4 regions of the Streptomyces sp. CNH189 genome follow, and region 1 is predicted to be linked to each of the others. Evidence: riboswitches for the same ligand, from Rfam matches in the RefSeq annotation. Region 1 holds a riboswitch; each other region holds the start of a gene.
What was found. Region 1 has a riboswitch for cyclic di-AMP ahead of B100_RS0103660 (transglycosylase SLT domain-containing protein). Riboswitches for the same ligand answer to the same signal wherever they lie in the genome.
Positions count from the first base shown of each region.

Region 2: linked by a shared signal. The riboswitch ahead of B100_RS0107100 (LysM peptidoglycan-binding domain-containing M23 family metallopeptidase) and the one ahead of B100_RS0103660 (transglycosylase SLT domain-containing protein) in region 1 are both predicted to bind cyclic di-AMP.
Region 3: linked by a shared signal. The riboswitch ahead of B100_RS0104605 (C40 family peptidase) and the one ahead of B100_RS0103660 (transglycosylase SLT domain-containing protein) in region 1 are both predicted to bind cyclic di-AMP.
Region 4: linked by a shared signal. The riboswitch ahead of B100_RS0116940 (M23 family metallopeptidase) and the one ahead of B100_RS0103660 (transglycosylase SLT domain-containing protein) in region 1 are both predicted to bind cyclic di-AMP.

Region 1 is NZ_AZUS01000002.1:172,366-179,825, reverse strand. Features, by position in the region: gene B100_RS0103680 (ABC transporter permease) at 1-76, opposite strand, end outside; gene B100_RS0103675 (ATP-binding cassette domain-containing protein) at 63-1,193, opposite strand; gene B100_RS0103670 (membrane protein) at 1,235-2,473, opposite strand; gene B100_RS0103665 (polyprenyl synthetase family protein) at 2,733-3,743, opposite strand; cyclic di-AMP (ydaO/yuaA leader) riboswitch at 4,269-4,440, shown strand; gene B100_RS0103660 (transglycosylase SLT domain-containing protein) at 4,444-4,920, shown strand; gene B100_RS0103655 (Cof-type HAD-IIB family hydrolase) at 4,884-5,756, opposite strand; gene fahA (fumarylacetoacetase) at 6,071-7,285, shown strand; gene B100_RS0103645 (M56 family metallopeptidase) at 7,441-7,460, shown strand, end outside.
Region 2 is NZ_AZUS01000003.1:389,126-396,585, forward strand. Features, by position in the region: gene B100_RS0107085 (GNAT family N-acetyltransferase) at 1-209, opposite strand, end outside; gene B100_RS0107090 (MBL fold metallo-hydrolase) at 241-1,344, opposite strand; gene B100_RS0107095 (SGNH/GDSL hydrolase family protein) at 1,577-2,362, opposite strand; gene B100_RS0107100 (LysM peptidoglycan-binding domain-containing M23 family metallopeptidase) at 2,568-3,506, opposite strand; cyclic di-AMP (ydaO/yuaA leader) riboswitch at 3,511-3,669, opposite strand; gene B100_RS0107105 (tyrosine-protein phosphatase) at 4,220-5,017, shown strand; gene B100_RS33735 (DUF6126 family protein) at 5,049-5,177, opposite strand; gene B100_RS0107115 (helix-turn-helix domain-containing protein) at 5,174-5,797, opposite strand; gene B100_RS0107120 (class-III pyridoxal-phosphate-dependent aminotransferase) at 5,906-7,321, opposite strand; gene dxs (1-deoxy-D-xylulose-5-phosphate synthase) at 7,318-7,460, opposite strand, start outside.
Region 3 is NZ_AZUS01000002.1:359,986-367,445, reverse strand. Features, by position in the region: gene pcrA (DNA helicase PcrA) at 1-2,181, opposite strand, end outside; cyclic di-AMP (ydaO/yuaA leader) riboswitch at 2,441-2,585, shown strand; gene B100_RS0104605 (C40 family peptidase) at 2,594-3,778, shown strand; gene B100_RS0104600 (hypothetical protein) at 3,928-4,281, opposite strand; gene B100_RS0104595 (C40 family peptidase) at 4,645-5,682, shown strand; gene B100_RS0104590 (LuxR C-terminal-related transcriptional regulator) at 5,720-6,463, opposite strand; gene B100_RS0104585 (ATP-binding protein) at 6,460-7,460, opposite strand, start outside.
Region 4 is NZ_AZUS01000011.1:137,506-144,965, reverse strand. Features, by position in the region: gene B100_RS0116950 (M16 family metallopeptidase) at 1-613, shown strand, start outside; gene B100_RS0116945 (M16 family metallopeptidase) at 610-1,998, shown strand; cyclic di-AMP (ydaO/yuaA leader) riboswitch at 2,201-2,366, shown strand; gene B100_RS0116940 (M23 family metallopeptidase) at 2,379-3,152, shown strand; gene B100_RS0116935 (GntR family transcriptional regulator) at 3,366-4,070, shown strand; gene B100_RS0116930 (HPr family phosphocarrier protein) at 4,232-4,513, opposite strand; gene B100_RS0116925 (GNAT family N-acetyltransferase) at 4,690-7,460, shown strand, end outside.

The DNA.
Region 1 (7,460 bases):
TGGTGAGCAGCTCGCTGCGGAACAGCCCGAGGGTCCACAGCGGGTTCACCCTCCGTACCGCTTCAGCCCGCGACATCGAAGCCCTCCCCGGTCAGCGCCACGAACGCGTCCTCCAGCGAGGCCCGTTCGACCCCGAAGCCGCGCACCCGGACGCCTGCCGTCACCAGCGCCGCGTTGACCTCGGCGAGATCACGCCCGGGCACCTCGCCGGTCACCCGCTCCCCGTCCACGACGACGTCGTCGACCCCCTGCTCCTTCAGCACCCGGGTGGCGTCCGACGCGTCCGGTGTGGTCACGACCAGCCGGCCCCGGGCGCCCGCGGCCAGGTCGGCGACCGGTCCCTGGGTGATCAGCCGGCCCCGGGCCATCACCGCGACGTGGGTGCAGACCTGTTCGATCTCGTCGAGGAGGTGGGAGGAGAGGAAGACGGTCGTGCCGTCGGTGGCCAGCTCGCGGACGAGCGCGCGGATCTCCCGCATGCCCTGCGGGTCGAGGCCGTTGGTCGGTTCGTCAAGGACCAGCAGCCTGCGCGGTCGCAGCAGGGCGGCCGCGAGACCGAGGCGCTGCTTCATGCCGAGCGAGTACGCGCGTGCCTTCTTGCCGGCCGCGGCCGTGAGCCCCACCCGGTCCAGGGCGGCGGCCACCCGGGCCTTCCGGGTGCGCGGGTCGGCGGTGGGGTCGGCGGCGTCGAGGCGCAGGAGGTTGTCCCGGCCGGAGAGGAAGCCGTAGAGGGCGGGGCCCTCGATGAGGGCGCCGACGTGGGGCAGGACGGCGCGCGCGGACCGGGGCATGGGCCGCCCCAGCACGTGCGCCGTCCCGGAGGTCGGCTCGATCAGGCCCATCAGCATGCGGATGGTGGTGGTCTTGCCGGAGCCGTTTGGGCCGAGGAAGCCGAAGACGCTGCCCGCCGGGACGGTCAGGCGCAGGTCGTCGACGGCGAGCTGTCCGCCGCGGTAGCGCTTGGTCAGTCCGCGGGTGACGACGACGCCGTCACCCGCGGCCCACCCGCCACCGGTCGGCTCCGTGGCGGGCGCCCCGTCGCGCGTCGGCTCCGTGGCGGGCGCCCCGTCGCGCGTCTGCTCCGTGGCGGGCGTCCCGTCGCGCGTCTGCTCCGTGGCGGACGTCCCGTCGCGCGTCTGCTCCGTGGCGGACGTCCCGTCCATCGGCTTCCCCGTGACGGGCGTCCCGTCCATCGGCTTCCCCGTTCCCTCGCCGCGTCGCTGGGTGCGGGTACCTACTTCCCCGCGTCGGCCGCCTTCACCAGCGCGTCCTTGGTGACGGCACCCACGTAGACCTTGCCGTCCTCGGTGATCAGGGCGTTGACCAGGCGGGTGCCGAACACCGTGCCGGTGCCGAAGTCGCCCTTGACCTCGTCGCCGAGCGAGCCGAGGAAACCGCCGAGGTCGCCGCCCGCCTCCGCGGTGGGCAGGCCGGCCCCGCTGCCGGTGTCGAAGGTGGCGACGGTGTTCCAGCCCTCGCCGAGCATCGTCAGCCCGTCGAAGCCCTTGGCCAGGTCCTGCTCGGACTTCGGGGACTTCGGGCCCCGCTCCGGCTTCCCGAAGTGGCCGCGCTCGCGCTCCTGTTCGTCGCCCTCGGTCACCTTGGCGCCCTTCGGCGGGGTGAAGTCGAACGTGGAGGCGTCCGGGCGGTCGAAGCTCACCTTGGTGAAGCCGACGTCCACGACGGCCGCGCCGCCGCTCGACGGGGTGAGCGTGAACTTCAGCGGCAGGCCCGTCTCGTGGTCCACCGCGATGCTGATGGCGCCGACGGTGGAGCCGGACCCCTTGGGTTCGACGACCAGCTTGTACGCGTCCCGGCCGGCCACCTGGGCGGTGCCGTCGACCTTCACTGACGTGGTGTCGTCGACCGCCTTCAGCGCCTCCTCCGCGAAGTCCTGCGGGGTGGCCGGGGGCCGCTCCTCGCTCCGCCCGCCGGGAGCGTCCGCGTCGTCGACGGTGGCGTGGTAGACCTCGTTGGAGCCGCTGTCGTAGCCCCAGACGTCCTTGCCGTCGTGGATGAGGCTGTACTCCGCCGCGTTCTCCAGCAGGGAGAGCTTCTGGCGGTCCGGGCCGTCGGCCGCGACCCGCAGGGTGTGCGTGCCGGACGCCAGCTCGGTGAGCCGGCCGGACGGGTCGGCGGAGGAGCCGCCCTCCTCGCCCGAGCCGGCCGCGCCGGACAGCAGGCCGCTCTCCAGGCCGCCGAGGTCCGGCAGTCCGAGGTCGGTGGTGATCTTCACGGTGCCGGACAGGTGCTCCACGTCCGACTGCGCGATCTTCTCGATGAGCTGGGCGGCGGTGATCTCCGGCAGATCCGGGTCACCGGAGTCGGCGAGCGCCGGGACGAGTCCGATCGTCGCGGCCGCCACGCCCATCACCGTGACAGGGACGACGTACCGGGCGGCCCTGCGCCGCAGCGTGCGCGGCTCCTCGGCTTCTCCCGCGGTCGTCGTGTCGTCGGATGCGTGCGGTGCCATGTGTGCCCTCCGTCGTCGGCGGCGGCTTCCGTCTCGTGTCCTCACACCAGTCTCGGCCCGAGCCGCCATTCTCACCCGAACCGGTGAGAAGTGGTGTTGTCCGTCGTGTTCCATCTGACCAAACCCGCACGGCGGATTCGTCAGACCGCGGGCTCAACTGCGCGTACTGCTGCGGTATGACACAGGACGACGGCACCTCACCCGACCCGTAGGGGTCACCCGGGTGCGGGAGGCGTACGGGGGGCCGTACGGGCGCCGGTCAGCCGGCCCGGTGCACGACCGCGTCGCACAGCTCGACCAGCGCCGCCTTGGCGGGACCGTCGGGCAGCGGGGCGAGCGCGGCGCGCGCCTCCTCGGCGTAGCGCACGGTGTCCCGGCGGGCCTGCTCCAGGGCGGGGTGGGCGCGCAGCAGCCGCAGCGCCTCGGCGTGCCGGGCGTCGTCGGTGAGGTCGGAGTCGAGCAGCTCGCACAGGGCGACGTCCTCGGCCAGCCCCAGCCGGGCCGTCCGCTCGCGCAGCCGCAGCACGGGCAGGGTGGCGATGCCTTCGCGCAGGTCCGTGCCGGGGGTCTTGCCCGACTCGTGGGAGTCCGAGGCGATGTCCAGGACGTCGTCGGCGAGCTGGAAGGCCACTCCGAGCCGCTCGCCGTACTGGGTGAGGACGTCCACCACCGTCTCCTCGGCGCCGGACATCATCGCGCCGAACCGGCAGGAGACGGCGACCAGGGAGCCGGTCTTGCCGCCGAGCACGTCCAGGTAGTGGTCGACCGGGTCGCGCCCGTCCTGAGGACCCGCGGTCTCCAGGATCTGTCCGGTGACCAGCCGCTCGAACGCCTCGGCCTGCACCCGCACGGCCTCCGGGCCGAGGTCGGCCAGGATGTGCGAGGCGCGGGCGAAAAGGAAGTCGCCGGTGAGCACGGCGACCGAGTTGCCCCACCGGGCGTTCGCGCTCGCGACCCCGCGCCGCACCTCGGCCTCGTCCATCACGTCGTCGTGGTACAGCGTGGCCAGGTGGGTCAGCTCCACCACCACGGCCGACGGCACCACACCGGGCGCGTAGGGGTCGCCGAAGCGGGCGGCGAGCATCACGAGCAGCGGACGGAACCGCTTGCCGCCGGCCCGCACCAGGTGCTGGGCGGCCTCCGTGATGAACGGCACCTCGCTCTTGGTGGCCTCGAGCAGCCCTTCCTCGACAGCCGTCAATCCGGCCTGGACATCGGCTTCCAGAGCCTGGTCCCGCACGCTCAGCCCGAACGGCCCGACGACGGTCACGAGGGGTCTCCTGTCTGCTGGTGTCTGCTGGCGGTTACACGGTGTGTCGATAGGTCGCTGCCACCACTCGAGTCAGCGTATCCGGTCACCTTTCGATCACCGCCAGGGCCCGGGGTCACAAGCAGGGCGATAGGGGATCAGAAGCGGAGTGTTTTTGATCGGTTGATAACAACGGACATTCCTCTGCTTCCCGGACACAGCGACCGGTGAACCATCCTGCCCGCCCTGCCGTCCGATTTGCCGTCATTGCTATGCGAATTCCTGTACGCCGCAAATGCGCTCCCGCCCCGCGTCCCGTGAGGTGAGTCACGCGTGAGCGCGTCGGCCGACCACCTGTCCGCGACGCCGTCATCCCGCTCCACACAACGGAGTTGACTCTTGACGATCGCAAAGGATCAAGCACGCAAAACCACCCATCCCAAGATCAAACGGCGTCTTGCGTGATCGTCGTACTTGTTCCCGACATGTGCTCTCGCATACGTTCCGGGCCTGCCGGGTGGACGCCTAGTCCTGCCGCCACCCGCATCACATCCGACGACGAACTCACGCACGGCAGGAGCGGGGGACCCAGGTAAGCCGCCGTACCGGACATCGCGCCGGGACGGCTCGGGGTGAAGCCATGCCCGCAGGGGCACGGCCGGGCACTCTCCTCGCCCGAACCCGACAGCTCACCTCGCAGGCGTAGGAGAGGAACCCAGACATGCCCGTCATCGCTTCGTCCCGCCGCCGCCTCGTCCGCTCCCTCGCCGTCGCCGGCACCGGCGTCGCCGTGGTCGCGCTGCCGCTGTTCGGCGCCACCGGCGCCTCCGCCGCGACCACGACCCAGGCCACGACCGCCGCCTCCACGACCGCGTACCCGGAGAACCTCGACGGCTGGATCCGCGAGGCGATGGACGTCATGGCGCAGAACGGCATCCCGGGCTCCTACGACTCCATCCACCGCAACATCATGCGGGAGTCGTCCGGCAACCCGGCCGCCATCAACCTGTGGGACTCCAACGCCGCCATGGGCACCCCGTCGAAGGGCCTGCTGCAGGTCATCGACCCGACCTTCCAGGCGTACCACGTGCCCGGCACGGCCTTCGACCCGTTCGACCCGGTCGCCAACATCGCCGCGGCCTGCAACTACGCCGCCGACCGCTACGGCTCGATCGACAACGTCTTCGGCGCGTACTGAGCCGACCGCTGACGGCCGACCCCGGCCGTCCGCCCGAACAGTCGCTCGAGGACGACGGCCACGCCGTCGTCCTCGTTCGACAGGGTGACCTCGTCGGCCACCGCCTTGAGCTCGGGGTGCGCGTTGGCCATGGCGACGCCGTGGCCCGCCCACCGGAACATGGGGACGTCGTTCGGCATGTCGCCGAAGGCGATCGTGTCCTCGGAACGCAGCCCCAGGTGCTCGGCGGCCAGCGCCAGACCGGTCGCCTTGGTGACCCCGCACGGCTGGAGCTCCACCGTCCCCGGCCCCGACATGGTCACCGTGGCCAGCGAGCCGACCACGGACCGGGCCGCCGCCGCCAACGCGTCGTCCGAGAGCCGCGGGTGGCGCAGCAGGACCTTGCTGATCGGCCGCGCCCACAGGTCGTCGCGCCGCTCCACCGGCACCGACGGAAGCGTCGGGTGCGGCATCCGGTAGCCCGGCTCGATCAGCGTCAGCCCGTCGACCCCGTCCTGGTCGGCCGCGGCGTACACCTCACCCACCTCGGCCTCGATCTTGCCGAGCGCGGTCTCCGCCAGTTCCCGGTCCAGCCGGACCGACCACAGCATCCGGTCCGTCCCGGCGTCGTAGACCTGCGCCCCCTGTCCGCACACCGCGAGTCCCGTGCAGCCGAGGTCGCCGAGCAGTGACCGCACTCTGGGGGCCGGGCGGCCCGTCACCACGAGGTGCCGGACACCGGCGCGCTCCGCCCGCGCGAGGGCGGCGAGGGAGCGGTCGGACAGGGTGTCGTCACCGCGCAGCAGCGTCCCGTCCAGGTCGGTGGCGATGAGAGAACAATCGGTGGGTGCGGCCATGATCAGAGAATACGGACAAGAGGACCGTCCGATTCACCGCGCCCGTATGCCCTCGCTTCGGGTGCTGTTTCCCTTCTTTCGGCGTTCGGTCCGGACCGGTTGAGAACCGTTTCCCCGATGGGTCGGAACACGGTGCGCAGCCTGACGTTCCGGTGTCCCTCGCGCCGGTGCGGACCGGCGGATCCGGGACGGCCGCCCGGCAGGCCCCGGACGTCGCCGAATTAACAGGGGCTCACCCGGACGCGACCCCGTAACGTGTGGCACGGCCACGGACACGTGGCCCACCCGCGCACACGAAAGCGAGGCAGCACCCGATGCCCCCCTTCGATGTCCCCGAGGGCGATCCCTTCGGCCCGCACAACCTGCCGTACGGCGTGTTCTCGCCCCCCGGTTCGGCGGAGCGCACCGTGGGCGTCCGGCTGGGCGACCACGTCCTCGACGCCGGCGCGGCGGCACACGCCCTGGGCTCCCCCTACGCCTCCCTGCTCGCCCGCCCCACCCTCAACCCGCTGCTGGCGGCGGGCCGTACGGCCTGGTCGGACGTGCGTCGCGCGCTTACCGCGTGGGTGACGGTCCCGGCGCACCGGGAGACCGTCGAGCGGTTCCTCCACCCGCTGTCCGAGGTCACCCTGCACCTGCCGTTCGAGGTCGCGGACTACGTCGACTTCTACGCCTCGGAGAACCACGCCCGCAACGTCGGACAGATCTTCCGCCCTGACGCCGCCGACTCCCTGACCCCCAACTGGAAGCACCTGCCGATCGGTTACCACGGCCGCTCCGGCACCGTCGTGGTGTCCGGCACCGACGTCGTACGCCCCTCGGGGCAGCGCAAGGCGCCCACCGACACCGCCCCGGTCTTCGGCCCCTCCGTCCGGCTGGACATCGAGGCCGAGGTCGGCTTCGTCGTCGGTGTGCCGTCCGAGCAGGGCAGCGGCGTGCCGCTCGGCGCCTACCGCGACCACGTGTTCGGCCTCTGCCTGCTCAACGACTGGTCCGCCCGCGACATCCAGGCCTGGGAGTACGTGCCCCTCGGCCCCTTCCTCGGCAAGTCCTTCGCCACCTCGGTGTCGGCGTGGATCACGCCGCTGGACGCCCTGGAGGAGGCCCGCGTCGCCCCGCCCACGCGCACCCACGAGCTGCTGCCCTACCTGGACGACGCGCATGAGGATCCCGGCGGCTACGACCTGCGCATCACCGTGACGATCAATGGCCACGACGTCTCCGAGTGCCCCTTCTCCACCATGTACTGGACGGCCGCCCAGCAGCTCGCCCACATGACGGTGAACGGCGCCTCCCTGCGCACCGGTGACCTCTACGGCTCCGGCACGGTCAGCGGCCCTACCGAGCGGGAGCGCGGTTCGCTGCTGGAGCTGACCTGGAACGGCCGTGACCCGCTCGAACTCCCCGACGGCAAGCGGACGTTCCTGGAGGACGGTGACGTGGTGACGCTGTCCGCCTGGGCGCCCGGCCCGGACGGAGTGCGGGTGGGCCTCGGCGAGGTCACGGGACGGGTGGTCCCCGCGTCCTGACCCCTCCGGCCCTACCGAGGCGCACAACCACGCTGACTCGCACCGCCCTTCGCCGTCATACTTGGCGTCGGGCGGTGCGTCGTTCTCCATGCCGCGCGGCCCGCACCACCGCACGTCCCGAGCCGCTTCTTCCGACAGGATCCGGAGCCCGTGGCATGACGTACTGCCTGCTCCT
Region 2 (7,460 bases), on a different contig from region 1:
TCGTGGCCGTCTCCGTCGGCGTCGACCGCCACGAAGACACGGTGGGCCTCGATGTAGTCGGGACCGACCCGGTAGCCCGCGACCGCGGTGGCGTATCTGCCCTCGTAGGCGCCGGAGCCGCGCACGATCCGCGTCAGCCGCTTGGCGTCCCTCGCGACGGCTCTCCGGATCGTGACCGTCCGGCCGGCCGGGGACGTGCGTGGACTCATCGGGAGATCCACACGCTCTCGCGGCGCGGCATCAGTCCTCACCCACCAGGTCGAGGCCGTCACGGGACGCCTGCGGGGTGATCTCAGGAACGGGCCACTCGCGGTCCAGCGGCCGGGACACGTCCCGCCACCAGGGACGTACGGGAAGGTCGCCGGCCGGCTCGAAAGGCCGGCCCGGAACCGGGAAGGCGACCGCCTGCCCGACCGCGCCGGCCGCGGCCCGCATCCACTCCGCGGGCTCCGCCCACGGGTGCGGGGCCAGGTTGAAGGTGCCCCAGTGGATCGGCAGCAGGACACCGCCCGGCTCGCCTCCCTGGAGGTCGAGGTGCGAGCGCACGCCCTCCTCGGGCGTCATGTGGATGTCCGGCCAGAAGTCCGAGTAGGCGCCGACCTGGATCATCGTCGCGTCGAACGGGCCGTGGGCCGCGCCGATGTCCCGGAAGCCGTCGAAGTAGCCGGTGTCGCCGCTGTGGTAGATCCGGTGCCGCTCGCCGGTGACGACCCAGGAGGCCCACAGGGTGTGCTGGGTGTTGCGCAGGCCCCGGCCGCAGAAGTGACGGGCCGGGGTGGCGGTCAGCGTGAGGCCGCCGACCCGCGTCGACTCCTGCCAGTCCAGCTCGCGCAGCCGGTCCGCGGACACGCCCCAGCGCTCCAGGTGCGCGCCCACGCCGAGCGGCACCGCGAACACGGTGTCCGTGCCGGCCAGCTCCTTGATCGTGGGCAGGTCCAGGTGGTCGTAGTGGTCGTGGGAGATCACCACGACGTCGACCGGTCCGAGCGCGGCGAGCGGCAGCGGCACGGGGTGCAGCCGCTTCGGCCCGGCGAAGGGGAAGGGGGAACAGCGCTCACCCCACACGGGGTCGAACAGCACCCGCTGCCCGTCGATCTCCGCGAGCACACTGGAGTGGCCCGCCCACGTCACGCGCAGCCCGGTGGCGGGCGGGCGGGAGATGTCCGCGAGGGTGGTGGGATGCACCGGGATCGCGCCCTGCGGGGCGCGCCGGGAGCGGGCGTCCTTGTCCAGGTAGAGCTTCGCCAGGTCACGGTTCGACCCCGTGGGGCGCATCCGGGCCGGGCCGCCCGGGTTCCGGAAGACGCCGTTCTCGAAGTGCGGGGACCTGCGGATGCGCGCCATGCGCCCGCCGCTCGGGTCCGCGCCGAAGGCCAACGGCCGCAGGGCCCTTGAACCCGGCCCGAGGTTCGGAGAAGCGGCCACGGTACCTCCACGTGGAATCGATCGGAGATTCCATTATGTGCGGCGCCCGCGACGCCAGGGCCGGGTTGTGGAAGAGCCCACGGGGCCGGGTCCGGTCCAGGAGGTTCCGGAGGGGCCCGGACCCGGCCCTCGCGTGAGGGGCGTTCGGCGCTCAGGCGACCGCCGCGATCCGTACCCTGATGTCGTCCGGGGAGAGCGTTCCCTTGGGGATCACGTGGTCACCCGAGGACTCGCCGCGCAGCCGGCGACCGATCCAGGGCACCAGGTACTCGCGGGCCCAGTGGACGTCGTCCCGGCGGATCTCCAGGGTGCCGCGCGGCGGCAGCGGCGGCCAGGCCTGCTCCGGGTCGGCGGGGACCGTCAGGCCGAGGGCCAGGCCCGCGCGGAGCGCGACCCGGGTGTGCCCCTCGGGCGACAGGTGCAGCCGGTCGGCGTCCCAGGCCCTGCGGTCCTGCACGCTGCGCAGGGACCACAGGTCGAGCACCGGGCAGCCGTAGCGGTCGGCGACGGCCCGCACGTGCCCGTTGTACGTGGCGATCTTGCCGCGCAGATGCTTGAGCAGGGGGACGCCACGGGTGTCGAACCCGGTGGTCACCAGCACCGTGCCGGCCGTCGCGGCGAGCCGGGCGACGGCCCGCTCGAAGCGCTCGGCCACCTCGTCCGGGTCGGTCCCCGGGCGCAGGATGTCGTTGCCGCCCGCACAGAACGAGACCAGGTCGGGGGCGAGTTCGACCGCCCTGGGAAGCTGGTCGGCCACGATCTGGTCCAGCAGCTTGCCGCGCACGGCGAGGTTGGCGTACCGGAAGTCGCCCTCGGGCCTGCGGTCGGCGAGCAGGACGGCCAGCCGGTCGGCCCAGCCGACGAACGACCCGTCGGGGCCGGGGTCGCCGACGCCCTCGGTGAAGCTGTCCCCCACCGCCACGTACGACCCGATCACTCTTGCCTTGTCACTCTTCGAATCGTCTGCCACAGCCGGACATGATTCACCTTCCGATGTGACCTACGCGACCGTAGGGGAGGGTTGACGTGCGGTGAGATAAGCCACTCCCCAAATGTTGACCAAGCCCGGAATACGCCGAAGACCGGCCCCGTGGATCGGGGTCGGCCTTCGGCGTGCGTGTCAGGAAGGGTGCCGCGAGGGGTCAGAGAGCGACGCCCTTGGAGCGGAGGTAGGAGAGCGGGTCCACGTCCGAGCCGTAGTTCGGGCTGGTGCGGATCTCGAAGTGCAGGTGCGGGCCGGTCACGTTGCCGGTCGCACCGGAGAGACCGACCTGCTGGCCGGCGCTCACCGTCTGGCCCGCCGAGACGGACAGCGAGGACAGGTGGGCGTACTGGGCGTAGTGGCCGTCGTTCAGCTGGATGACGACCTGGTTGCCGTACGCGCCGCCCCAGCCGGCGGAGACGACGGTCCCGGCGCCGACGGCCTTCAGGGAGGTGCCGGTCGGCACGCTGAAGTCCACACCGGTGTGGTAACCGCTGGACCACATGCCGCCGGCCACCTTGTAGGCGGTGCCGATGCCGCCGCCGGACACCGGGGAGGTGAAGCCGGAGGTGGTCTGGGTGGAGGCCCCGGAGGAGGACTCCTCGGACGACTTCTGCGCCGGCTTCTCGGCGGGCTTCTCCGCCTTGGGCGCGGCGGGCTTCGCGGCCTTGGGCGCGGCCGGCTTCGACTCCTGCGGCGAAGTCGACTGCTGGGGGGCGCTCTTGGCGGCCTCACCCTGGAGGGAGAGCTTCAGACCCGGGTGGATGAGCGACGGGTCCTCGCCCACGGCCTCGCGGTTGTCCGCGTAGAGCTTCTTCCAGCCGCCGTCGACGTGCTCCGCCTCGGCGATCCTGGCGAGGTAGTCGCCGGCCTTCACGGTGTACGTGCGGGCCTCGTCGCCCTTGTCGCCCGTGGCCTGGTGGCTGGAGACGGAAAGGGACTGAACGGCCTTCTGGGGGGCCGACTGCGGGGTCGCCGCGTGCGCGCCGGTCGCGCCGAGCAGCGGCAGGGCGAGTGCGGCGCCACCGGTTCCGGCGACGGCGATGGAGCGGGTGAAACGCTGAGCCTTGGTGCTGCGGTGCTTACCCTTCGCGGGCATGTCGAATTCCTCTCCGGCGCCTACGAGGTGAGCTGTCGGGTGCGGACTGGAGATGTCCGGCCGCGTCGCTGCGCGGCTGTACCCCAAGCCTGTTCTCCGGGGTCCGGAACAGGCGGTTGTACCTGTGGGTCCCCCGCTCCTGCCGTGCGTCGGGTCAGTGTGTGCGGGCTCCGGGCGGCGGCAGGATTAGGCGTCCGTCCGGATCGGTTGGGAACGTAAGCGACCGCGACGCGGCGAAACAAGCGCGTGTTCCCGCGAACCGGCTTTTTCCGTGATCGAAAGGGGAAAATGACGTCACCCTGCGTGGACCGCACAAGCAGCCCGAGAGTGAATTCCCTTGCCATGAAGGGGGATTACGTGAGCATGGCGACAGCACACGGTCACCGGTATGACGATGCTCACGCACCCCATCCTCAACTCCTCTTCTATCGGGGCACTTTATGACTAAGTGACCCAAACGGACAGAACGCATGAATCGCCGCAAGCACGACGGCACACGCGGAGCATTCGCGACATCTGGATCTTCCTGTCGGCAGCCCCTCGACGGATGCACACAATCCAACAGAATCACTCACAGCCAGACAGCGCGCACACACCCCGCTCGCCCCGCATCTGCCCTGTGGACAACTCATTGCCCCTGGCAGGCATGTCGTATCGTCGAGTGGTGCCCGTCGACGAGCCGCGGCGACGGCGCCGAGTGGGAGGAGCCGTCCGTGACGCAGGAGATCCCGTCGACCGAGCCCCAGCTGACCGGGGTGCGCAACTTCCGCGACGTCGGAGGACTGCCGACCGTGGACGGCCGGCGGGTGCGGCACGGTGTGCTGTTCCGCAGCGGCCACCTCGCCCACGCCACCACGGAGGACGCCGCCTTCCTCGCCTCGCTCGGCCTGCACACGGTGTTCGACTTCCGCAACGCGGCCGACCAGAAGCTGGAAGGGCCGGACGTCGAGCTCCCGGGCGTACGCAACGTGAACCTGCCGCTCAGCGACCCGGCCGACGGCGCGGAGTTCTGGAAGATGGTGCGCGACGGCGACATCGACCAACTGCGCGCGATTCTCTCCGGCGGCCAGGCCGCCGACCGGATGATCAACTCCTACCGCACCACCATCAAGGCGCGTACCGGCGAGCACTCCCAGGTGCTGAGCGCGCTCGCCGAGGACAGCGTGCCCGCGCTGATGCACTGCGCGGCCGGCAAGGACCGCGCGGGACTCTCGATCGCGGTGACACTCCTCGCCGTGGGCGTGGAGCGGGACGCGATCGTCGAGGACTACCTGAAGTCCAACGCCAAGCACCGCCGGTACAAGGTGCGCCGCAGCGGCAGCTCCCCCGACACCTACTCCCCCGAGGTGATGGAGCTGCTCAGCCCGCTCTTCGACGCGCGCGAGGAGTATCTGGCGGCGGCCTTGGAGACGATCGAGGAGACCTGGGGAGGGGTGGATCCGTACCTGGAGCAGGGGCTCGGCCTCACGCCGGCCCACAGGGAGCGGCTGCGCGAGCGCCTGCTCGACTGACGTCCGTGTGCCTCTGCCGCGGCACGCTCACTTACTTCTTCGGGGCCATCTCGAAGAGGAAGTAGATGAAGGCCGCGAAGAGGTGCCCGACCACGACGTAGACGAACAGCCTCACCCACAGGGCCCTCGGGAACTTCTCTTCCATGTCTTTGCCGGTCACGGTGTCTCTCCATGGGTCGGGCCCAGGCACAGGGTGGCCGTGGGACTCTGCAGCAGGGTGTGGACGAACAGCAGCTCGACCCCGTCGGGGTCCTGGGCGGCGATGCGGTGCGGGGTCAGCGAGTCGAAGTGCGCGCTGTCGCCCGGACCGAGCCGGTGCAGGGTGTCACCGAGGCGCAGCCGCAGCCGCCCCTTGAGGACGTACAGCCACTCCTCACCGGGGTGGACGCGCACGATGTCACCCTGGGAGCCGTGCGGCACCTGGACCCGCAGGGCCTGCATGCCGCGCGCGGCGGCACCGGCCTGCCAGTACGTCCAGCCGCCGGCCGCCGTGGATTCCATGTCCGCGGCGCGCACCACGGCGTCCCGGTCGGCGGCCGACTCCCCGAGCAGCTCGGAGACGGTCGTGCCGTAGATCCGGGCCAGGGAGAGCAGCATGGGCAGCGAGGGCTGGCGCTGCCCGGTCTCCAGCCGGGAGAGGTGGGCGGGCGACAGGCCCGCCTGCCGGGCGGCGGCCTCCAGTGTCAGGGAGGACCGCCGGCGCAGGGCGCGCAGCTGCGGAGCGACCGCGGGGAGCGCCTCGGCAGGCTCGTCCCGTGGTTCGGTCTCGGAGGAGCTCATACCTCTATTGAGCACCCGACCTTGCCCCTGAGGCAATTTCCTTGCCTCTGAGGCAAAGCCGGTGAGGTTCCGTGCGCTCGCCGCGGCCGGCGAGGTGCGACCGCGCGGTCAGCGGTTGGCGACCGCCTGCTTCACCAGGGTCTTGCCGAAGTCCCAGATGAGCCCGCCCTCGTGGGCGTCGTCCATCACCGCGGTGAAGGCGTCCACGAACCGGTTCACGTCGTCCTCGTCGATGATCAGCGGAGGGATCAGTTTGATCACCTCCAGATGGTCGCCGGAGACCTGAGTGAGGATACGGTGCCGCTGCAGCAGCGGCACCACCACCATCTGCGCGAACAGCCCCTTGCGGGCCGCCTGGAGCATCGTCCAGCGCGAGCGCAGCTTCAGCGAGCGGGGCCGGCCGAACTCGATGCCGATCATCAGGCCCCGGCCGCGGACGTCGGCGAGCAGCTCGTAGCGGTCGGTCAGGGCGGCCAGCCGGGTCCGCAGCAGGTCGCCGGTGGTGCGCACGTGCGCGACGATCTGCTCGTCCTCCATGACCGACAGGACCGCGAGGCCCGCGGCCATGGCCTGGGCGTTGGAACCGAAGCTGGCCGAGTGCACCAGCACCCGGTCCATCGAAGAGAAGACCTTCTTGAAGATCCAGTCCCTGCCGAGCGTCGCCCCCACCGGCACGTATCCGCCGGACAGCGCCTTGGCGACGCACACCAGGTCAGGCTCCACCCCCTCCTCGTGCTGATACGCGTAGAAGTCGCCGGTGCGGCCGAGCCCGGTCTGCACCTCGTCGACGATCAGCAGTGCCTTGTGCCGGTGCAGCAGCTCCTGCGCGGCCCGCAGACAGCCGGGCGGTGCCTCGAGCACGCCCTTGCCCTGGATCGGCTCCACGATCAGGGCGGCCACGTCGCCCCTGCGCAGCTCCCGCTCCAGGGCGTCGAGGTCCCCGAGCGGTACCGCCGTGTCGGGGAGCAGCGGGGCGAACCCGTCCCGGAAGCCGGCCTCGCCGTTGACGGAGAGGGAGCCGGTGGTCAGGCCGTGGAAGGCGTGCTCGCAGTACAGCACGCGCGGCCGGCCGGTGGCGTACCGGGCGAACTTCAGGGCGCCCTCCACGGCCTCCGTGCCGCTGTTGCCGAAGAACACCCGGTCCAGGTGGGGGCTGTGGGCGAGGAGCCTCTCGGCGAGCAGGCCCGGCAGCGGCTGGCAGTCGAAGCGGGTGAGGTCGGCCAGGGACAGGTCCAGCACGTCGTGCAGCGCCTTGCGGACCACGGGGTGATGGCGGCCGAGGCCCATCACCCCGAACCCGGCGAGCATGTCCAGGTGGTCGTTGCCGTCGGCGTCCCAGAAGTGGGCGCCCTCGGCCCGCTCGTAGACCTTGTCGAAGCCGATGGTGTGCAGCATGCGCGGGAGCTGCGGGTTGAGGTAGCGGTTGTGCAGCTCGTAGCGTTCGGCCCCGCGCTCGGCGAGCAGCGCGCCGAGGTCGAACGTCCCGGCCAGTGACGACTCCGACGCGGACTCCGCGGTGGTCATACCTGGTGCTCCTGTGCGTCCTGTGGCTGTTTCACGAGTTCTTCCCCGACGGCGAGGCTCGCGCTGATGCGCCCGGCGATGTCGACCGGGGTGAGACCGATGTCGGCGAGCACCTCGCCGCGCTTGGCGTGCTCGAGGA
Region 3 (7,460 bases), 190 kb from region 1:
CTCCAGGTGCGCGGCCGGGATCTCCTCCAGGAACCGCGAGGGCGGGTTGTACGACGGCTGACCCCAGGCGCTGCGCAGCGTCGACCTCGTCAGGTACAGCCGCTCACGGGCACGCGTGATGCCGACGTACGCCAGGCGCCGCTCCTCCTCCAGCTCCTTGGTCTGGCCGAGGGCGCGCATGTGCGGGAAGACGCCGTCCTCCATGCCGGTGAGGAAGACGACCGGGAACTCCAGGCCCTTGGCGGTGTGCAGGGTCATCAGCGTGATGACGCCGGAGCCGTCCTCCTCCTCGTCGGGGATCTGGTCGGAGTCGGCGACCAGGGCGACCTGCTCGAGGAAGTCGGCCAGTGTGCCGGTCTCGCCCTCGGCGCGCTCCTGCTCGAACTCCAGGGCGACGGCCGCGAGTTCCTGGAGGTTCTCGATGCGGGTCTCGTCCTGGGGGTCGGTGGATGCCTGCAACTCGGCGAGGTAGCCGGTTCGTTCGAGGATCGCCTCGAGGACCGTCGCCGGTCCCGCCCCCGACTCGACGACCGTACGGAGGTCCTCCATCAGGGTGTTGAACCGCTTCACCGCGTTCACCGACCGGGCGGCCATGCCGTACGCCTCGTCGACGCGGCGCAGCGCCTGCGGGAAGCTGATCTTCTCGCGCTGGGAGAGGGCGTCGATCATGGCCTCGGCGCGGTCGCCGATGCCCCGCTTGGGGACGTTGAGGATGCGGCGCAACGGCACCGAGTCCTCGGGGTTGGCGAGCACCCGCAGGTAGGCCAGGACGTCCCGGACCTCCTTGCGCTCGTAGAAGCGCACGCCGCCGACGACCTTGTAGGGCAGGCCGACGCGGATGAAGATTTCTTCGAACACACGGGACTGGGCGTTGGTGCGGTAGAAGACGGCGACGTCGCCGGCCTTGGCCTCGCCCGCGTCCGTGAGGCGGTCTATCTCGTCGGCGACGAACTGGGCCTCGTCGTGCTCGGTGTCGGCGACGTACCCGGCGATGAGCGCGCCCGAGCCGGCGTTGGTCCACAGGTTCTTCGGACGGCGGGACTCGTTGCGCTCGATGACCGCGTTGGCGGCGGAGAGGATGGTCTGCGTGGAGCGGTAGTTCTGCTCCAGCAGGATCGTCGTCGCGTCCGGGTAGTCCTCCTCGAACTGGAGGATGTTGCGGATCGTCGCGCCGCGGAAGGCGTAGATCGACTGGTCGGCGTCGCCCACGACGCACAGTTCGGCGGGCGGCACCTCGGCCTCCGGCGGCACGTCGACGGGGTGCTCGAAGGAGCCTCCGACGAGTTCGCGCACCAGGGCGTACTGGGCGTGGTTGGTGTCCTGGTACTCGTCGACCATGACATGCCGGAAGCGGCGGCGGTAGTGCTCGGCGACGTCGGGGAAGGCGCGGAGCAGGTTGACCGTCGTCATGATCAGGTCGTCGAAGTCCAGCGCGTTCGCCTCGCGCAGCCGGGACTGGTAGAGCGCGTAGGCCTGGGCGAGGGTCTTTTCGAAGCCGTCGGTCGCCTGGGCGGCGAAGTCCTCCTCGTCGATCAGCTCGTTCTTCAGGTTGCTGATCTTGGCGCTGAAGGACTTCGGCGGGAAGCGCTTGGGGTCGAGGTCCAGGTCGCGGCAGACCAGGGCCATCAGACGCTTGGAGTCGGCGGCGTCGTAGATCGAGAAGGACGACGTGAAGCCGAGCTTCTTGGACTCCCGGCGCAGGATGCGCACGCACGCGCTGTGGAAGGTCATGACCCACATGGCGTTGGCCCGCGGGCCGACGAGCTGCTCGACGCGCTCCTTCATCTCGCCCGCGGCCTTGTTGGTGAAGGTGATCGCGAGGATCTGGCCCGGGTGGACGCCCCGCTCGGCGAGCAGGTGCGCGATGCGGTGGGTGAGCACACGGGTCTTGCCGGACCCGGCTCCGGCCACGATGAGCAGGGGGGAGCCGGAGTGCACGACGGCGGCGCGCTGGTTGTCGTTCAGCCCTTCCAGCAGCGCGGCGGCGTCGATCACCGGGCGGGGGGCGCCGTCGCGGTAGTACGAGTCCCGCTCCGGGGGCGCGTCGAACTTCCCGCCGAACAGGTCGTCCGGAAGGGGCTCCGGGGCGTGCTCGTCCTCGGGTGGCGGCGGGGGCTCGTCCGCGGGGCCCCGCTGGGCCTGGAGGTCCGCCAGGAAGCTGTCGTCAAAGAGGCTGCTCATCGCTCTCCGAGTCTAGGGCGCCGCACCGACAACCCGGGGCCGCCCCGGAAACATCACACGCTTCCCTCGCGGTCCTGCGGCGGGCACCCTCCACGCCCGCCGTCTCACCGAGAGTGACACCACGAACAAGGTCACGAAAATGTATCGGGCATATCACCCATCAACCTTCACAGGGGCCACACCAGTTGGCTACGGTGCGGTTCGGGCCGCTCGTCCCCCGCCGGCGAACCTCGCCGGGCCGCGCGGCCCCCGCCGAGTCCGTCACTGTCCGCCGTGGCAGCCGGAGCCGGGGACCCACCGAGACATGGGGTGAATCGGACCACTCCCTCAGGGAGCGGCCGTAGGGCAACCCTTCCACCGCCCGAACCCGACAGCTAACCCGGTAGGCGGAGCACGGAAGGAGTCGCCTCCCTTGGCGTCGCACCGCAAGTCGCGCACCCCGGGCACGCGCGTGGCAGGCATACGCACCCCGGCCCTGGCCACGGCCGCGCTCACCTCCGTGGCCCTGCTCTCCCAGACCGCCCAGGCCGCTCCCACGGACGACGACCGGCCGAGCCTGGAGGAGGTCGAGAAGAAGGTCGGCGACCTCTACCGCCAGGCCGAGTCGGCGACCGAGAAGTACAACGCGGCCAAGGAGAAGACCACCAAGCAGCGCAAGCGCGTCGACACCCTGCTCGACGACGTGGCCAAGCGCACCCAGTCGCTGAACGAGGCGCGCGAGGAGCTGGGCTCCTACGCCGCCGCCCAGTACCGCACCGGCGCCGGCCTCCCCGACACGGCGACGTTCCTGCTCGCACGGACCCCGCAGGACCTCTTCGACCAGCGGCGGGTGCTGGACCGGATGACCGGTCGGCAGAAGGACGCGGTCGACGACTACGTCACCCAGCAGTCCGAGACGATGAAGAAGCGCATGGAGGCCACCGAGAGCCTCCAGACGCTCACCGAGACGCAGGGCGACCTGAAGACGGCCAAGGCCACCGTCCAGAAGAAGCTCGCCGACGCGCGTGAGCTGATGGCGCGGCTGACCGCCGAGGAGAAGGCGCGGCTCGCCGCGATCGAGAAGCGGAAGCAGGAGGAGGCCGCCCGCAAGGCGGCGGAGCTGGCCCGGCAGCAGGCGGAGCAGGAGCAGGCCCGCGAGGAGGCCGCGCAGCAGGGCGGCGGCACCTCGGACGGCTCCGGGTCCACCGGCTCCGGGTCCACCGGCTCGACCGACACCCCGCCGGCCGACTCCTCGTACGGCACCAAGGCCGAGAAGACCCTCGCGTTCGCCCGCGCGCAGATCGGCAAGCCGTACGTCTGGGGCGCGACCGGGCCGGGCTCCTACGACTGCTCCGGGCTCACCCAGGCCGCCTGGAAGGCCGCCGGCGTCTCCCTGCCGCGCACCACCTACGACCAGGTGAACGCCGGCACCACCGTCCCGGTGTCCCAGGCCCAGCCCGGCGACCTGGTCTTCTTCTACGACGACGTCACCCACGTGGGCATCTACATCGGCAACGGCATGATGATCCACGCCCCGAAGCCCGGCGCCTACGTACGCGAGGAGTCCATCTACTACGACGGCGACTCCGCGATCCACAGCATCGTCCGCCCGGCCTGAGGGGCCGGAATCAGGAGCGTGTGATCCCGGGCTCGCCGCGCGTCGGCTGCCCATGGGCGCGCTGACAAGCGTGGATACGAAACCGCCGACCGGGCCGGTGAGGGCGCGGTCGGCGGGGGAGGTGGGCCCGGCTTGCCGGGACCCGGGGCTCAGGTCCAGAGGACCGCGATGAAGATGTTCGCCACGGTCAGCAGGCCGACCAGGCCGAAGACGCCCTTGTCCACCTTCTCCTCGTCCCGCTTCACGTAGACCAGACCGAGGATCACGATCAGCACGGCCAGCTTCACGCCGATCTTGATGTTGTCGACGGAGTGGTCCTGGGCCTGGTTGAGGCCCACCAGCGCCACACCGGTGACCAGCATTGTCAGCGCGCCGTGCAGCATCGCCGGGACGAAGCGGGCGGTGCCCGCGCCCATCGCCTTCATCTGGGTGAGGAAACCGCCGAGCAGCGACGCGATGCCGATGATGTGCAGACCGACGAACAGGTGGATGAGTACGTCCATGAGGCCGGAGCCTAGCCAGGGGCGTCTCATAGCATTCCGCCGCCCTCACCCTTCCCGCCTTCACCACATCGGCCATCACCCAGAGTGAGAACGAAGCACCCGGAACAAGATTGGCGTCACTTACGGTCACCCAGTGCTCCGGGGATGTCAGTTCCGCACAACCCGTATCCGATCCCGCGCGCCCCGGCCTAGCGTCCTGCACCAGGTGACCGGCTCTTCATCGCCGCTCGGACCAGGAGCGGCGGCCGGACACCACCGCCGAAGAAAGGTCCGGCGGCGGACGGCTCCCCTGTCACCCCGCCGCCGGACCGCCGGACGAGAGCCCGGCCGCGGCGGGCGGTCATGGGAAGGACGGCAGCGAGGGTGGCAGCGCACCGCAGGGTCCGACAGCGTCCGGTGGGCGGCACCACGGCCCGTACGGCCGTCACCGTCGTCCTCGCCGGAGCGGCCACCGCGGCCGGTCTCGGCGGAGCGGGACACGCCGCGCCGCAGCCGGCACCGGCCGGGGCCGACGTGGACCGGCTCCACCGCGAGGCGGAGGTCGCCGCCGAGAAGTACAACGGCGCGAAGGAGAAGGCGGACTCGGCGCGGCAGCGGCTGCGCGACCTGCAGGACGAGACGGCCCGCGCCCAGGCCCGCCTCACCACCGCGCGGGAGTCCCTGGGGACGGTCGCGGCGGCCCAGCACCGGGCCGGCGGCCTGGACCCCGCCCTGCAACTGGTCCTGTCCGACGACCCGGACGCCTACCTCGACGGCGCGGCCCTCGCCGAGCGCGCGGGCAGCCGCCGGCACGCCGAACTGGGCCGGGTGCGCGCCCAGCTGCGGGAGGTCGAGAAGCTGCGCGGTGCCGCCCGCGTCGAGGTGAAGACGCTCACCTCCCGCCGGGCCGAACTGGAGCGGCGCAAGAAGACCGTCACCGAGAAGCTGTCGTCGGCCCGGCGGCTGCTGTCCCGGATGTCACCGGAGCAGCGCGCGGGGCTCACCGGCGGCACCGACCGCGCCACGCGCTCGGCGGGCGCCCGCGAGGACACCGCCCCGGCGCAGGCCCCGAACGCCCGCGCCGCACAGGCCGTCGCCTACGCCTACCAGAAGCTGGGCAGTCCCTACGTCTGGGGCGCGACCGGGCCGGACGCCTTCGACTGCTCGGGCCTGGTCCTGGCCGCGTACCGCTCAGCGGGCGTCTCCCTGCCGCGCACCACCTACGCGCAGATCAACGCGGGCCGCCGGGTCTCGCGCTCCGAACTACTCCCCGGCGACCTGGTGTTCTTCTACTCCGGCATCAGCCACGTCGGCCTCTACGTCGGCAACGGGCAGATGGTCCACGCCCCCAACCCCTCGGCCCAGGTCCGGGTGGCCCCGGTCGACCAGATGCCCTTCGCCGGGGCGACGCGGGTGGTGTGACGGGCCCGGCCTCCGTGCCGAGGGGCGTCGCGCCGGCTCACACCAGACGGCGTGCCGTCGCCCAGCGGGTCAGCTCGTGGCGGTTGGACAGCTGGAGCTTGCGCAGCACCGCGGAGACATGGGACTCCACCGTCTTCACCGAGATGAACAGCTGCTTGGCGATCTCCTTGTACGCGTAGCCGCGGGCGATCAGCCGCAGCACCTCCCGCTCCCGCTGGGTGAGGCGGTCGAGGTCCTCGTCGACCGGCGGGGCGTCGGTCGAGGCGAAGGCGTCCAGCACGAAACCGGCCAGCCGCGGCGAGAAGACCGCGTCACCCTCCTGCACCCGGAAGATCGAGTCGATCAGGTCGGTGCCGGTGATCGTCTTGGTGACGTAGCCGCGGGCGCCGCCCCGGATGACCCCGATGACGTCCTCCGCCGCGTCCGACACGGACAGCGCGAGGAAACGCACGGGCTGCTCGGTGTCGCCCATCAACGGCGCGCAACGGCGCAGCACTTCGACGCCACCGCCGCCGGGCAGATGCACGTCGAGCAGGACCACCTCGGGGCGGGTCGCGGTGATGACCGTGACCGCCTGGTCGACGTCGGCGGCCTCGCCGACCACCTCGACGCCCGTCTGTTCGGTCTGCCCGATCTCCGCCTGGACCCCCGTACGGAACATGCGGTGGTCGTCGACGAGGACCACGCGCACGTGGCGCCCTCCGGTGCCGCCGGCCGGCTCCGCGGGCCCGGCCCCCGGTGCGGCTCCCGCAGTCCCGTTCGCTTCGGTCGGCTCGCTCATGACGTCTTCTCCGCCCTCTCCATCTCCAGCTCGACCTCCGTGCCGCCGTCCGGCACCGCGCGCAGCCGCGCCGTACCGCCGTTGCGCTCCATGCGGCCGATGATCGATTCTCTGACGCCCATGCGGTCGGCGGGTATCGAGTCGAGGTCGAACCCGGGACCGCGGTCACGGACGGACACGAACACCGTCTTCCCCTCGACCTCCGCGTAGACCTGGACCGCGCCCCCCTCGCCACCGTACTTGGCGGCGTTGACCATTGCTTCCCTCGCGGCCTGCATCTGTGCGCCGATCTTCTCGTCCAGGGGGCAGTCGCCCACGACGACGACCTCCAGGGGGACCCCGTGCTTGTCCTCGACCTCGGCGGCGTTGCGCTTCACGGCCTCGGCGAGCGTGGCGGGCTCCTCGTCCTCGTCCTTGCCGTTGCCCTCGGGCTTGTAGAGCCAGGCACGCAGGTCGCGCTCCTGGGCCCGGGCCAGCCGGCGCACCTCGCCCGCGTTGTCCGCGTTGCGCTGGATCAGCGTGAGGGTGTGCAGCACCGAGTCGTGGACGTGGGCGGCGACCTCGGCCCGCTCCTGCGCCCGGATGCGCATCAGACGCTCCTCGGAGAGGTCCTGCGTCATGCGCACCAGGTAGGGGCCCGCGAGCAGGGTGATGCCGACGAGCACCGCGAGCGCGGCCTGCAGCACCGCGCCGAGGTGGCTGCCGGAGCCCCGCAGGACGAAGATTCCGGACGCGCCCGCCGTCACCAGCAGCACACCGGCGACGGCCCGCAGCAGCGTCATCGTGCGCCGGCGGCGGCCGACCTCCATCCAGCGGGCCCGGCGCGCGTTGTCCGCCTGCCGCCACACCAGGGCCACGCCCGCGCCGACCAGGACGGTCGGCCAGAGGTAGGCCCGGGCGCCGTTGGTCAGGTCGACGCTGCCCACGAAGATCATGGCCACCACGACCATGAGGAGCAGGGCGACGATCTGTCCCTTGTCCGGTTTCCGCGTGACGA
Region 4 (7,460 bases), on a different contig from region 1:
CCGGCTCCCGGAGGACGGCACGCGCGCCAGCGACGCGGCCGACGTGGCGCTCACCATCCTCGGCGGCGGCGAGTCCTCCCGGCTCTACAACCGGCTGGTGCGGCGCGACCGCACGGCCGTGGCGGCCGGGTTCGGCCTGCTGCGGCTGGCCGGTGCGCCGTCGCTCGGCTGGCTGGACGTCAAGACGTCCGGTGACGTGGAGGTGCCGGTCATCGAGTCCGCCATCGACGAGGAGCTCGCCCGGTTCGCGGAGGAGGGCCCCACCGACGAGGAGATGGAGCGAGCCCAGGCCCAGCTGGAGCGCGAATGGCTGGACCGGCTCGGCACGGTGGCGGGCCGCGCCGACGAACTGTGCCGCTACGCCGTACTGTTCGGCGACCCGCAGCTCGCCCTGACGGCCGTGAGCCGGGTCCTGGAGGTGACGGCCGAGGAGGTCCAGGAGGTCGCCAAGGCCCGCCTGCGGCCCGACAACCGCGCGGTGCTCGTCTACGAGCCCGTCGCCCCGGAGGCCGCGGACGGCACCGACGAAGCCGCCGCGACCGACGGCACCGACGAGACCGACGAAGCCGCCGCAGCCGCCGGCGCCGACGAGAACGAGGAGGCGGCGAAGTGACCGAGCTCGCCACGATGGACTTCCACCCCCGGCCGCAGGCGGGCGAGGCCAAGCCCTGGGCCTTCCCGGCCCCCGAGCGCGGTGCGCTCGACAACGGCCTGACCGTGCTGCGCTGCCACCGCCCAGGCCAGCAGGTCGTCGCCGTCGAGGTGTCCCTCGAGGCGCCCCTGGACGCCGAGCCGGACGGTCTCGACGGCGTCGCCACGATCATGGCGCGGGCCTTCTCCGAGGGCACCGACAAGCACACCGCCGAGGAGTTCGCCGCCGAGCTGGAGCGCTGCGGCGCCACCCTGGACGCGCACGCCGACCACCCCGGCGTCCGCCTCAGCCTCGAGGTCCCCGCCTCGCGGCTCGCCAAGGGCCTCGGGCTGGTCGCCGACGCGCTGCGGGCGCCCGCGTTCGCCGACAGCGAGGTCGAACGGCTGGTCCGCAACCGCCTCGACGAGATCCCGCACGAACTGGCGAACCCGTCCCGCCGTGCCGCGAAGGAGCTCGCCAAGGAGCTCTTCCCGGCGAGCGCGCGCATGTCGCGCCCGCGCCAGGGCACCGAGGAGACCGTCGAGCGCATCGACTCCGCGGCCGTGCGCGGCTTCTACGAGAGGCACGTCCGCCCGGCCACGGCCACCGCCGTGGTGGTCGGCGACCTCACCGGCATCGACCTGGACGTGCTGCTCGCCGACACCCTGGGCGCCTGGACCGGCTCGCAGGCCCAGCCGCGGCCCGTGCCGCCGGTGGTCGCCGACGACTCCGGCCGCGTCGTCATCGTGGACCGGCCCGGCGCCGTCCAGACGCAGCTGCTCATCGGCCGCATCGGCCCGGACCGGCACGACCGCGTGTGGCCCGCGCAGGTGCTCGGCACGTACTGCCTCGGCGGCACCCTGACCTCCCGCCTGGACCGCGTCCTGCGCGAGGAGAAGGGATACACCTACGGCGTGCGGGCGTTCGGCCAGGTACTCCGGTCGGCCCCGGACGGCACGGGCGCGTCGATGCTGGCCATCAGCGGCTCGGTCGACACCCCCAACACCGGCCCGGCGCTGGACGACCTGTGGACCGTGCTGCGCACGCTGGCCGCCGAGGGTCTCACCGACGAGGAGCGCGACGTCGCGGTGCAGAACCTCGTGGGGGTCGCCCCGCTGAAGTACGAGACGGCCGCGGCCGTCGCCGGCACCCTGGCCGACCAGGTCGAGCAGCACCTGCCCGACCACTACCAGGCCGACCTGTACCGGCAGTTGGCCGCGACCGGCACCGTGGAGGCCACGGCCGCGGTGGTGAACGCCTTCCCGGTGGACCGCCTGGTGACCGTCCTCGTCGGTGACGCCGCGCAGATCAAGGCGCCCGTGGAGGCCCTGGGAATCGGTGAAGTCACCGTCGTGACGGCCGAGTAGGGACCGGCCGCGACGCGCGGGCGCGAGGAGCCCTGGTGGCGGGAACGTCACCGGGGCTCCCTTATGCCCGAATTGGGGCGGAGGTTGTCTGTCTGCCCTGTGGGATGCGCTACAAAAACCGGGATTCGTTTGAGGATTGCGAGACGCCCCGCTTAGTTTCATGCGGGCTGTTCGTCGGGCAGTGCGCCGCATCCGCGGCACCGGACAGTCATCGCCGAGTCCCCGTACGGCGCGAGCCAGGGGAGCCGGGGACCCACCTGTAGTCCCTGGGGTGAATCGGACGCCCGCGCGTGTCGCGAGGGTGTCCGTAGGAGACCTTCCTGCTCCGAACCCGTCAGCTAACCCGGTAGGCGAGAGGGAAGGAAAGGAACAGCCTGTACATGGCGTTCACGCGCGCCACCGGGAAGCACCGTCGTCCCAGCCGCGTCCAGCGCGGCACCGCCCGCGCCGCGGGCGTCGCGGCCCTCGCGGGCACCGGCGTCGTCGGCTCGCTCGCGGCCCCCGCACTCGCCGCCGAGCCCGCCGCGGCGCAGACCGGCCTCACCCCCGTCGTCACGTTGGGCGGCGTGGTCGCCGACCGCGTCGACGCCCAGGCGGCCGCCCAGCACGAGGCAGCCCGTGAGGCGGCCGAGGCCGCCGCGCGCAAGGCCGCCGAGGAGGCGGCCCGGGAGCGGGCGGCCGAGGAGGCCGAGAAGGCCCGTGCGGAGAAGGAGCGCGCCGCGCGCGAGGCCGAGCGCAAGCGCCTCAACACCTTCGTCTCCCCGATCCCCGGCTCCTACGTCTCGACGGCCTACCAGAGCGGCGGCGCCATCTGGTCGTCCGGCAGCCACACCGGGATCGACTTCCACGCCGCGAGCGGCACACCCGTCCAGTCGGTCGGCGTCGGCACCGTCGTCGAGGCCGGCTGGGGCGGCGCGTACGGGAACCAGGTCGTGATCAAGATGCACGACGGCACCTACACCCAGTACGCCCACCTGTCATCCCTCGCCGTGTCGGTGGGCCAGGAGGTCACCGCGGGCCAGCAGATCGGCGTCTCCGGCGCCACCGGCAACGTCACGGGCGCCCACCTGCACTTCGAGGCGCGCATGTCAGCGGACTACGGCTCCGACCTCGACCCGGTCGCCTACCTCCGTTCGCACGGCGTGAACATCTAAGGGAACGTCCAGGGCGCGCACGTCCGCCCTCCCGGCCCCGGCTCCCCGTGAGCCGGGGCTTTCGCCGTTTCGGGGCCCATCCGCCCGAGCGCCGTCTGTCCAAAAATTATGTATGGATTCCCGCCCGCCGTCGGAAATTGTCGCCGATTGCAATAGAGTCACGAACGGACGTCAATCGTCGACGTTTCACGGGGATTAATGCGGAGGTCGGTCATGCGTATTCCCGCGCACTCGGTGTGCACGGCGATCCGGGACGACATCGTCGCCGGTGTCTACGAGCGCGGTGGCCGGCTGACCGAGGAACTGCTCGCCCGCCGCTACGGCGTCTCCCGCGTCCCCGTGCGCGAGGCGCTGCGCACGCTGGAGGCCGAGGGCTTCGTGGTGACCCGGCGGCACGCGGGCGCGTGCGTCGCGGAGCCCACCGAGCAGGAGGCCGCCGACCTGCTGGAGATGCGCCAGCTCCTGGAGCCCCTCGGGGCCTCCCGGGCGGCCCAGCGGCGCACCGACGCCCATCTGAAGGTGCTGCGCGGCCTGGTCAGACTGGGGCAGGAACGCGCACGTCAGGGCAACAGCGACGACCTGCGCTCGCTGGGCGGCTGGTTCCACGAGACGCTCGCCCAGGCCTCGGGGAGTCCCGCGCTGACCTCGATGCTGACCCAGCTGCGGCACAAGATCGCCTGGATGTACGCGGTCGAGGGGCCGGCGGATCCGGTCGCGTACTGGGCGGAGCACGGCGCGATCGTGGACGCCGTGGCCCGTGGCGACGGCGACCGGGCGCGCACCCTCACGGCGCTGCACACCGAGCACGCGGGCGCCGGACACCGGCCGCGGTTCGCCCCCGGCGCCGAGCGCGCCGTACGCGCGGAGCGTGTGAGGAACTCGCAACATCCCGTAAACATGCCGAGCCTGCGCCATTAACACGAGCCCCGTATACAAAGAGCGGGCAATTCGTGGGGGCTAATTCTGCTGCCCGGAAAGAGAAATGCAAAAGGCCCGCCCGGTGATCCGGACGGGCCTTTCGATGCCGTGTGGCCGACGTGGGGGAATTCCCCCGCGGTCGTCCGTGCGGCTCTTCGTGCTCAGACGGTCTCGGGAAGCTCCTCGAGCCCCTCGGCGACCAGCTTCGCCAGACGGTCCAGGGCGGCGTCCGCGCCCTCGGCGTCGGAGGCGAGGACGATCTCCTCACCGCCCTGGGCGCCCAGGCCCAGGACGGCCAGCATCGAGGCCGCGTTCACGGGGGTGCCCCCGGCCTTGGCGATCGTCACCGGGACGCCTGCGGCCGTGGCGGCCCGGACGAAGATGGAGGCGGGGCGGGCGTGGAGACCCTCGGCCCAGCCGACGTTGACGCGGCGCTCAGCCATGTGTTGCTGCCCTTCGCAGTTCAGGGTTGTCTAGACCAGTCTTCCATATCGTGGCGCGTGCCCGGAGCGGCGTCCGGAACGGCTCCGGCGGCCCCCGGGCCGCGGCCTCGGCCCGGCGGTCGTCCACCACAGACTGCCTCGCGCCACCGTCGGACGCGAGCCGTAGTCTGGGGCCCATGCAGACCTCGTCGGACCGCCACGAGTACCCCGCCCACTGGGAGGCCGACGTGGTGCTGCGCGACGGGGGCACCGCGCGCATCCGCCCCATCACGGCCGACGACGCCGAGCGGCTGGTCAGCTTCTACGAGCAGGTGTCGGACGAGTCGAAGTACTACCGCTTCTTCGCCCCCTACCCGCGGCTGTCCGCCAAGGACGTCCACCGCTTCACCCACCACGACTTCGTGGACCGGGTGGGGCTCGCGGCGACCATCGGCGGCGAGTTCATCGCCACCGTGCGCTACGACCGCATCGGCGCCGGCGGCCGGCCCGCGAGCGGAGCGGAGGCCGACGAGGCCGAGGTCGCCTTCCTGGTGCAGGACGCCCATCAGGGCCGGGGCGTCGCGTCCGCCCTGCTGGAGCACATCGCCGCCGTCGCCCGCGAGCGCGGCATCCGCAGGTTCGCCGCCGAGGTGCTGCCCGCCAACACCAAGATGATCAAGGTGTTCACCGACGCCGGGTACACCCAGAAGCGCAGCTTCGAGGACGGCGTCGTGCGCCTGGAGTTCGACCTCGAACCCACCGACCGCTCCCTCGCCGTGCAGTACGCGCGCGAGCAGCGCGCGGAGGCGCGCTCGGTGCAGCGGCTGCTCTCGCCCGGCGCGGTGGCCGTCATCGGCACCGGCCGCATGCCCGGGGGCGTGGGACGCAGCATCCTCGACAACATCCGGGACGCCGGGTTCACCGGCCGCCTCTACGCCGTGAACGGGGCGCTGCCGGAGGGGCAGAAGGAACTCGACGGCGTGCCCGCCTTCCGCTCGGTGCGTGACATCGACGGGCCCGTGGACCTGGCGGTCGTCGCGGTGCCCGCCGAACGGGTCCCCGAGGTGGTCGCCGAGTGCGGCGAGCACGACGTCCAGGGGCTCGTGGTGGTCTCCGCCGGCTACGCCGAGTCCGGCCCCGAGGGCAAGGAACGCCAGCGCGCCCTGGTCCGGCAGGCCCGCAGCTACGGCATGCGGATCATCGGGCCGAACTCCTTCGGCGTCATCAACACCTCGCCCGAGGTCCGGCTGAACGCCTCGCTCGCCCCCGACATGCCCCGCCCCGGCCGGATCGGACTGTTCGCCCAGTCCGGCGCCATCGGGGTCGCCCTGCTGTCGCGCCTGCACCGACGCGGCGGCGGCGTCACGGGCGTGACGGGCGTCTCCACGTTCGTCTCCTCCGGCAACCGCGCGGACGTCTCCGGCAACGACGTCCTGCAGTACTGGTACGAGGACGCCGACACCGACGTCACCCTCATGTACCTGGAGTCCATCGGCAACCCCCGCAAGTTCACCCGCCTCGCCCGACGCACCGCCGCGGCCAAGCCCTTGGTCGTCGTCCAGGGCGCGCGTCACGGAGCGGGACCGCGTGGGCACGCCGTCCGCGCGACCCAGCTGCCCCACGCGACCGTGTCGGCGCTGCTGCGGCAGGCCGGGGTGATCCGCGTGGACACCATCACCGACCTGGTCGACGCGGGCCTGCTGCTCGCCCGCCAGCCGCTGCCGGCCGGGCCCCGGGTGGCGATCCTCGGCAACTCCGAGTCCCTGGGCCTGCTCACCTACGACGCCTGCCTCGCCGAGGGTTTGCGCCCGCACCCTCCGCAGGACCTCTCGACGGCCGCCTCGGCGGCGGACTTCCACGCCGCGCTCTCCCGCGCGCTGGCCGACGACACCTCCGACGCCGTGGTCGTCACCGCCATCCCGGCCGTGGGGGAGGGCCCGGTCGGCGACGCCGCCCTCGCTGAGGCGCTGCGCTCGGCGGCCGCCGCGGCACCGACCAAGCCCGTCCTCGTGGTCCACGTGGAGCTGGGTGGTCTCGCGGAGGCCCTGTCCGCCGCGACCAGCACGGCACCCCAGCCAGGCGCGGCCTTCGGCCCGGTCCCGGCGGACGGCGGCGCGGCGGTGGACGGTGGCGCGGAGGCTGACGGCGGCACCGGGGCCCAGGACGCCGACCCCCTCGCGCCGGCGGCACCCCCCGCGCCGGTCCCCCCTCCCGAGGGCGCCCACCTCATCCCCGCCTACCCGGCCGCCGAGCGCGCCGTACGGGCGCTCGCGCAGGCCGTGGCCTACGGGCAGTGGCGGCGCGAGGCCACCGACCCCGGCAAGGTGCCCGAGTACGAGGACATCGACGAACGCGGAGCCGCCTCCCTCATCGAGGGGCTGCTCTCCCGCGGCCAGGGCCTCACCCTCACCACCGACGCCACCTGCGAACTGCTCGCCGCCTACGGCATCCACGTGCACCGCGCCCTGCCCGCGCCCACGCCGGACGCCGCCGCCGAGGCCGCGCGCGCCCTCGGCTACCCGGTCGCCCTGAAGGCGACCGCACCCCACCTGAGGCACCGCGCCGACCTGGGCGGCGTCCGCCTGGACCTGGCCGACGAGGAGCAGCTGCGCCGGGCGTACGGCGAGCTGACCGAGCTGTTCGGCGGTCCGGAGGAACTGCGCCCCGTGGTGCAGCGGATGGCCCCGCGCGGTGTCGACACCGTCGTCCGCGCGGTCATCGACCCGGCGGCCGGCGCCGTGCTGTCGTTCGGGCTCGCCGGGGCCGCCTCCCAGCTGCTGGGCGACATGGCGCACCGCCTGATCCCGGTCACCGACCGGGACGCGACCTCGCTGGTGCGCTCGATCCGCACCGCGCCCCTCCTGTTCGGCTGGCGCGGCTCGGCGCCCGTCGACACTCCCGCGCTGGAGGAGCTGATGCTGCGGGTGTCGCGGCTGGTCCACGACCATCCGGAGGTCGTCGCCGTCAC